DNA from 2 places in the Streptomyces sp. NPDC045998 genome. Region 1 is predicted to be linked to the other one. Evidence: riboswitches for the same ligand, from Rfam matches in the RefSeq annotation. Region 1 holds a riboswitch; the other holds the start of a gene.
The links. A riboswitch is a leader RNA that binds a small molecule or an ion and turns the genes downstream of it on or off. The one in region 1 is predicted to bind cyclic di-AMP.

Region 1 (3,370 bases):
ATGAATGAGCAGGCGCTCCTGCTCGTGCGGGCTCAGTTGCACGTTTCACCTCACATGTTCCCGCCCGGCACGACCCCGGGCAGCAGCGGGACCCTATCCGGCTTCAACACTCTGTTGACCTGCGGAAACGATTGTGAGGGAGAGATATTTCAATCTCGGGCAGAAGTTTTTCCGGCACGTTAACTACGGCTTTGCCTGGCCATGGGACACGAGCGGCCGCCCACCGGGCCCGCAGCGCGGGTCGTATACGAGGTGCGGCCGCTCGCCGGGCGGTACGGGTGCGCCCGTGCCGCCCGGCGAGCCGCGGTGCCCGCCTCAGACGGCCAGGCAGCTCGCGCCCGGGACCTCCGAGGGCAGGGCGGGCGCGGCGGGGTCGACGATGGTGGTCAGGTCGGTCGCGCTGGTGGTGACGCAGTCGAGGACGGCGGTGGGGTCCGGCACCGCCACCGCCGAGGCGGTGGTGACGGTGGATCCGAGGAGTGCGATGGTTCCGAGGACGACGGCCGCGGTGCGACGCATACGGGTTCCCTCCCTGTGACGGGGTGACGGGGTCTGACTCGCCGGTTGGCTCGAGTCGGCCCCTGGCTACCCACCCCCACACCCCGGGTACGCGCCCGGTCACCCGCACGAGGACGAGGAAACGATCCCGCACGCCTCCGACCCCCGGAGCGGGGTTCAACCGGGCGCTCGCCGGGCGCACGGCCGCACCGCGGGAGCACTGCGTTCGACGCATGACCACGGGAGGGCGAGGCGCACACCCGGACGCTGGCGCGTGCGCCGTGAGTTCTCGATGGCGAATGTCTGGCTGCGCGGGTGACGCTCCCTCAGGAGCCCGCCTGATGAGGGATTTCGGCGTAGCACGGATGGGCGCAGAAGGGCCGAAGAGCCACCCTCGTTCGGCGTACGCAAACGAGGGAATTACGCACTGTACGAGTTGCGCCCATGGTGTACGCATCTGGCGGAACATCACCTTCCGCCGCTGGTCCACGGATCATCAACCAGCCGTCGCGTCGCACCAAAACGCCTCTGTCCACTCGAATGGATCAGTCGTGAGGAGCCTCACAAACTTCCGTTTCGGCTCGGAATTTCGCCCTGTCATGGGTCAAGATCCCTTCGACGACAAGCCCCCGCCGCCGCGGCGGGGCGGTCCGGGCGGACGCCGAGTCCTGCCGCCGTCCGGACGACTGGTCGACAGGAGTGGATCGGCAGGAGTGGAGGACCCAAGCAGTCCGGGGCGAGCGCACCATGGCCGCCCCTTGGGGTGAAGCCGCGTCAGCGGCCGGGCAACTTCGCCAGCCCGAACCCGACAGGTCATCCTTCACAGGCGGCTGACGAAGGGTTGCGCTATGACCGCGCAGATTCATGTCCCGTCTCTGCTGTCCCGAGCCGGTGCCGTCTCGGCACTGACGCTCGCCGCCGTCGGCGGCACCATGCTGGCGCCGGGCGCCGTCCCCCAGGCCGAGGCCGCCGCCGCGACGCACGCCACGAAGGCGCTGAACATCGCCGCGTCCAAGAAGGGCTCCCCGTACGCGTACGGGGCAGCGGGCCCCTCCCGGTTCGACTGCTCCGGCCTCACGCTCTACTCGTACAAGAAGGCCGGCAAGACGCTGCCGCGCACCGCGCAGCAGCAGTACAACAAGACCCGCCACATCTCCACGTCGCAGCGGCAGAAGGGTGACCTGGTCTTCTTCCACTCCGGTGGACGCGTCTACCACGTGGGCCTGTACGCCGGGGACAACAAGATCTGGCACTCACCGAAGTCGGGTTCGGTGGTCAAGCTCGACCGCATCTGGTCGAAGTCGGTCTACTACGGGCGCGTGCGCTGACACGAGAGCTCGTACGCCCCGTACCGCACGACCGGGCGGTACGGGGCCGCCGCCGTACCGGGCGCGTGCTCAGCCCCGGACGGGGACGGACCAGGGCAGGGCGATCCACACCGTCTTGCCGCCCTCACCGGTCGGAGTGACCGTCAGGCGGCCACCGCGTTCGGCGGTGAGCCAGCGGATGATGACCATGCCGCGGCCGTTGTCCTGCTGCACGGCCGCGGGCAGGCGCTGCGGCCACCGCGGGTGGCTGTCGGTGACACCGATGCGCAGCTGTTCGTCCCGTTCCAGCCGGATGTCCACCGTGAAGGTCGGTGACTGTCCGAAGGTGTGCTGGACGGCGTTGGTGGTGAGCTCGGAGACGATCAGCCGTACCGCGTCCGCCGTGTCGGACTCGGCCGGCAGGCCCCATTCGGTAAGAACGTCCGCCACGTATCTGCGGGCTGCGGAGACCGAGGCTGGATCGCTCGGCAGAGTGACGGATGCTTCCTGGTGGTCTGCCATGGCGACGCTGTCCCTTTCCCACCGGGGCCGGACTCCGACAGGGAGCGGATGTTGTGCGAGGACGGCCTCGGATTGCGCTTCGCGCCAGAGTGCCACTTATGTCGCCCCGGGTGGGGCCGATCCCCCAAGATATGCATATATCTGTCGCTCGAAGCGGTGAACCCTGCTACGCGAGAGCGGTTCCGGCGGGCAGACTGGCGGGTTGGTCCAGCGTTCCGGAGGGCGGGAGGTGGGGCTGTCGTGCGGGGCACGCGGCACGGTCCGGCGGTGCGGCGCCGCAAGCTCGGCGAGGAGTTGCGGCGGCTGCGCCTGAGAGCCGGGCTCACCAGCCGGGACGCGGCCCGGCTCGTCGGCTGGCACCAGTCGAAGGTCAGCCGGATCGAGACGGGTGCCAGCGGGGTGACGGGCGAGGACGTGTCACGGCTGCTCGACGCCTACGGCGTACGCGAACCGCGCCAGCGCGCGCTGCTGGAGGCCCTCTCCGGCGCGGCCGCGGACGGCGGCGGCACGGGCTGGTGGCACGCGTACCGGGGCGTGCTGCCGCCGCAGTACCAGGACTTCATCAGCCTGGAGTCGCAGGCGTGCGCGGCGCGCACACTCGAGACCTCGGTGGTGCCGGGCCTGCTGCAGACGGCCGACTACGCGCGGGCGGTGACGCGCGCGGCGCTGGACGGGCTGCCGGTGACGGCGGTCGACTCGCTGGTGGAGGTGCGGCTCGCCCGCCAGGAGGTGCTGTTCGGTGATCCGCCGCTGCGCCTGGAGGCGGTACTGGACGAGGCGGTGCTGCGGCGGCAGGTGGGCGGCCCGGGGGTGATGCGGGCGCAGCTGCGGCGGTTGCGGGAGTTGGCGGACCTGCCCCATGTGCGGCTCCAGGTGCTGCCGTTCGCGGTGGGCGGGTACGTCGGCCTCTCCGGGCCTTTCGTTATTTTCTCCTTCGCGAACATGTCTGATCTGGATGTGGTGGTTCTCGACCACTTGACGAGTAGCCTCTATCTCGAACGCACGGAAGACCTCGAGGCGTACAGCGCCGCGTTCCGCACCAT
Region 2 (3,370 bases), on a different contig from region 1:
TGGCCACGGAACCGAGCGCGTGGCGGGTGGCGGCGAGCCGCTCCGTCCGGCGGGCGGCCTCGTCCCGCAGGGCGTCCAGGGAGGAACGGGCCTTGTCGGCCTGCTCCTTGGCGCCGTTGTACCGCTCGGTGGCCTCCTCGGCCTCCCGGTGCAGCCGGTCCACCTCGCTCCTGACCTGGGCGGGGGAGAGGCGGGGCTCCGCGTGCCCGGCGCCGCTGAGGGCGGTGGCGGTCGCCGCCCCGGCGAGTACGAAGCCGACGGCGGTGCGCCCGGCCACCCGCCCGGCAGCCCACCCGGCCGCAGCCGCGTTCAGGGAGCGCTGCCGGGGCTTGCGGTGCTTGCCGCGACCGCTGTCATGGCCGTGATCGCCGTGCTGCGGAGGTTCTGGTTCTGGGTGAGCTGCCACGAGGGCGGGTCACTTCCCTTCCCTGTCGCGTGTGGGTGGGGTGGCCGGCCGCCGCCCGGGAGTCGGAAGACGGCGGTGGGAGAACCGGCCACCTGGGGGAGGACGCTAAACCCGCCGGTCACGGTGGTGAGGGGGAGTGACCGCAATTGCCCGCAGGTGAGAGTTCGGGAACGGCTTCCGTCGGCGGCGACGCGCCTGGAATCTCTCATTCCGTATCAGCTGTGACCGAGGCGACGAATGAGGCAACCCTGCCCGGCGACCGGTGCTATGGCCCCGGTTAGGCTCCGGCCCATGGACGTACTCATCAATGTCTTCGTCGCGCTGCACATCATCGGTATCGGCGCCCTGCTGGGCGGCTTCCTGTCCCAGATGAAGGCGATGGGCGCGGGCACGGCGCGCTTCAGCCCCGGCATGCTGCACGGCGCGCTGACCATGCTGGTGACGGGTGTGGCCCTGGTCGGGCTCAACCAGGCCGACGACCAGACCGTGAACAACATCAAGATCGGCGTGAAGCTGGCGATCCTGGTCGTCATCCTCGGCCTGGTCTACGTCAAGCGGGACGAGGAGACGGTCGACAAGGCGCTGTTCGGCGCCGTCGGCGGCCTCACCGTCGCCAACATCTTCATCGCGACGCTCTGGACCTGAGGTGACCTGAGCGGCCCGCTTCCCACGGGCGGGCCGCCCCTCTCAGGCGGCCCCTCAGGCGGGGCGCACGCAGCCGTACAGCGGCATGGAGTGGACCGCGTCCTCGCGGACGTTCATCCCGGGACGCGGGGCGTGGATCATCACGCCGTCGCCCTGGTAGACGCCGACGTGGCTGATGTCGTCGTAGAAGAACACCAGGTCGCCGGGGCGCAGCTCGTCCATGGAGACGCGCGTGCCGACGCGGGCCTGCTCCCAGGTGGTCCGCGGCAGGTCGACGCCCGCCGCCTTCCAGGCCGCCTGGGTCAGGCCGGAGCAGTCGTACGAGCTCGGGCCGGCCGCGCCCCAGACGTACGGCTTGCCCAGCTGGGCGCGGGCGAAGGCCAGCACCTTGTCGGCTTCGGCCGCGGTGCGGTCGGGGCCGTGACCGGTTCCGCTCTCGGTCTCGCGGACTTCCGGCCCGTACACCGGGGCCTCCGTCCGCGTACCGGTCGGCGTCCCGGTCGGCGTCCCGGTCGGTGTCCCGCTCAGCGTCTCCGGCCGCGTCTCCTCCCGCGCCAGCAGGGCGCGCGCCTCCGCGAGCTTGCGCTGCACCGTCCGCTTGCCGGCGCGCAGCGCCTCGGGGGTCTTCGCGGGCTCGGCCCGCGGGGTCGGGGCCTCCGCCTTCCACGCCTCGGCGGCTTCGAGGGCCTCGGCGGCCTCGACGGCATCGTTGTCGGGCTTCGCGGTCGGCTCCGACTCGACGTGCGGGACGTGCGGGCTGGGCGGGGTGAGCTGGACGGGCGGGGCGGGCCGCACGGGCTGGGCCGGCGGGGCGGGCCGCACGGGCTGGGCGTACCGCTGCGCCTGCGTCATCGTCCCTCCGGCCTGCCGGTAGAGGTCGTCGACCTTCCTCTGCACCTCCTCCACCGTCGGCCGGCCCGGCGCGGCCTCGGCCGACTGGGCGGACAGCAGGGTCGTGACCGAGGCGATGGCGGCCGTCGTGACCCCGACGGCGGGGGAATTCGTACCGAACGAACCAAACGTACCGAGCGTGCGGGTGGTGCGGCTGCGCGGCTTGCGATGCGACGCCAAGGCCGGCATCTCCTTCCGTAGACCGCCTACCGGGTCAACCGGCGGGTTCGGGCGAACGGAAGGTGCCCTACGGCCTGCGGAAGCGGCCGATTCACCCCATGGTGCATGGTGGGTCCCCGGTTCCAACTCCCGTGCGGGGAGAGTGGATTCGGCGTGGGCGGTCCGATCGGCGTGGTTCGCCGATGAGGGAACGGTCCGCTTGTGCGGCACGCTAGCCAACGTGTGGTGGTGCTGTGAAGGATGATGTTCGATATGCCGGATACATTTTCGTGACCTTTACGCGACGCTTATGTGTCATCGCGCTCTGCGACGAAGTCTGTTCGGCCCCGGCTGTCGGTGGGGCGGCCTAGACTCGATAGGCGATGAGCAGCCTCTTTGACGACAGCTTCCTGGCGGACCTGCGGAACCACACCTCCGAGGAACCGCCGCCGCCCCCCGAGGACGCCGAGGGCCACGCCCCGGCCCCGGAGGAGGTCCCGCACGACCTCTTCGGGGACCGCTTCGACGTGCCCCCGGCCCGGGACGCGTACCACCGCGACGGCGCGCCGCGCACCGTCGTGGACCCCGCCGCGCTGCTGGAGGGGCTGAACGACCAGCAGCGCGCCGCCGTCGTCCACACCGGCTCGCCGCTGCTCATCGTGGCCGGTGCGGGCTCCGGCAAGACCCGGGTGCTCACCCACCGCATCGCCCACCTGCTGGCCACCCGGCACGTCCATCCGGGCCAGATACTGGCGATCACCTTCACCAACAAGGCCGCCGGCGAGATGAAGGAGCGCGTCGAGCAGCTCGTCGGCCCGCGCGCCAACGCCATGTGGGTGATGACCTTCCACAGCGCGTGCGTCCGCATCCTGCGCCGCGAGTCGAAGAGGCTCGGCTTCACGTCGTCCTTCTCGATCTACGACGCCGCCGACTCCAAGCGGCTCATGGCGCTGGTCTGCCGCGACCTGGACCTCGACCCGAAGAAGTTCCCGCCGAAGTCCTTCAGCGCCAAGATCTCCAACCTCAAGAACGAGCTGATCGACGAGGAGACCTTCGCCGACCAGGCCGCCGACGGTTTCGAGAAGACGCTCGCCGAGGCGTACCGGATGTACCAGGCACGGCTGCGCGAGGCCAACGCCCTGGACTTCGACGACATCATCATGACGACGGTCCACCTGCTCCAGGCGTTCCCGGACGTCGCCGAGCACTACCGCCGCCGCTTCCGCCACGTCCTCGTCGACGAGTACCAGGACACCAATCACGCCCAGT

Region 2: another riboswitch for cyclic di-AMP. It lies ahead of AC07FJ_RS27465 (C40 family peptidase); the one in region 1 lies ahead of AC07FJ_RS25705 (C40 family peptidase).

Annotation. Positions count from the first base shown of each region.
Region 1 is NZ_JBWKLJ010000009.1:135,142-138,511, reverse strand. Features, by position in the region: gene AC07FJ_RS25715 (urease subunit gamma) at 1-42, opposite strand, end outside; gene AC07FJ_RS25710 (hypothetical protein) at 316-519, opposite strand; cyclic di-AMP (ydaO/yuaA leader) riboswitch at 1,180-1,342, shown strand; gene AC07FJ_RS25705 (C40 family peptidase) at 1,347-1,826, shown strand; gene AC07FJ_RS25700 (ATP-binding protein) at 1,896-2,327, opposite strand; gene AC07FJ_RS25695 (helix-turn-helix domain-containing protein) at 2,568-3,370, shown strand, end outside.
Region 2 is NZ_JBWKLJ010000010.1:153,145-156,514, reverse strand. Features, by position in the region: gene AC07FJ_RS27475 (C40 family peptidase) at 1-313, opposite strand, end outside; gene AC07FJ_RS27470 (hypothetical protein) at 698-1,051, shown strand; gene AC07FJ_RS27465 (C40 family peptidase) at 1,106-2,131, opposite strand; cyclic di-AMP (ydaO/yuaA leader) riboswitch at 2,130-2,286, opposite strand; gene pcrA (DNA helicase PcrA) at 2,485-3,370, shown strand, end outside.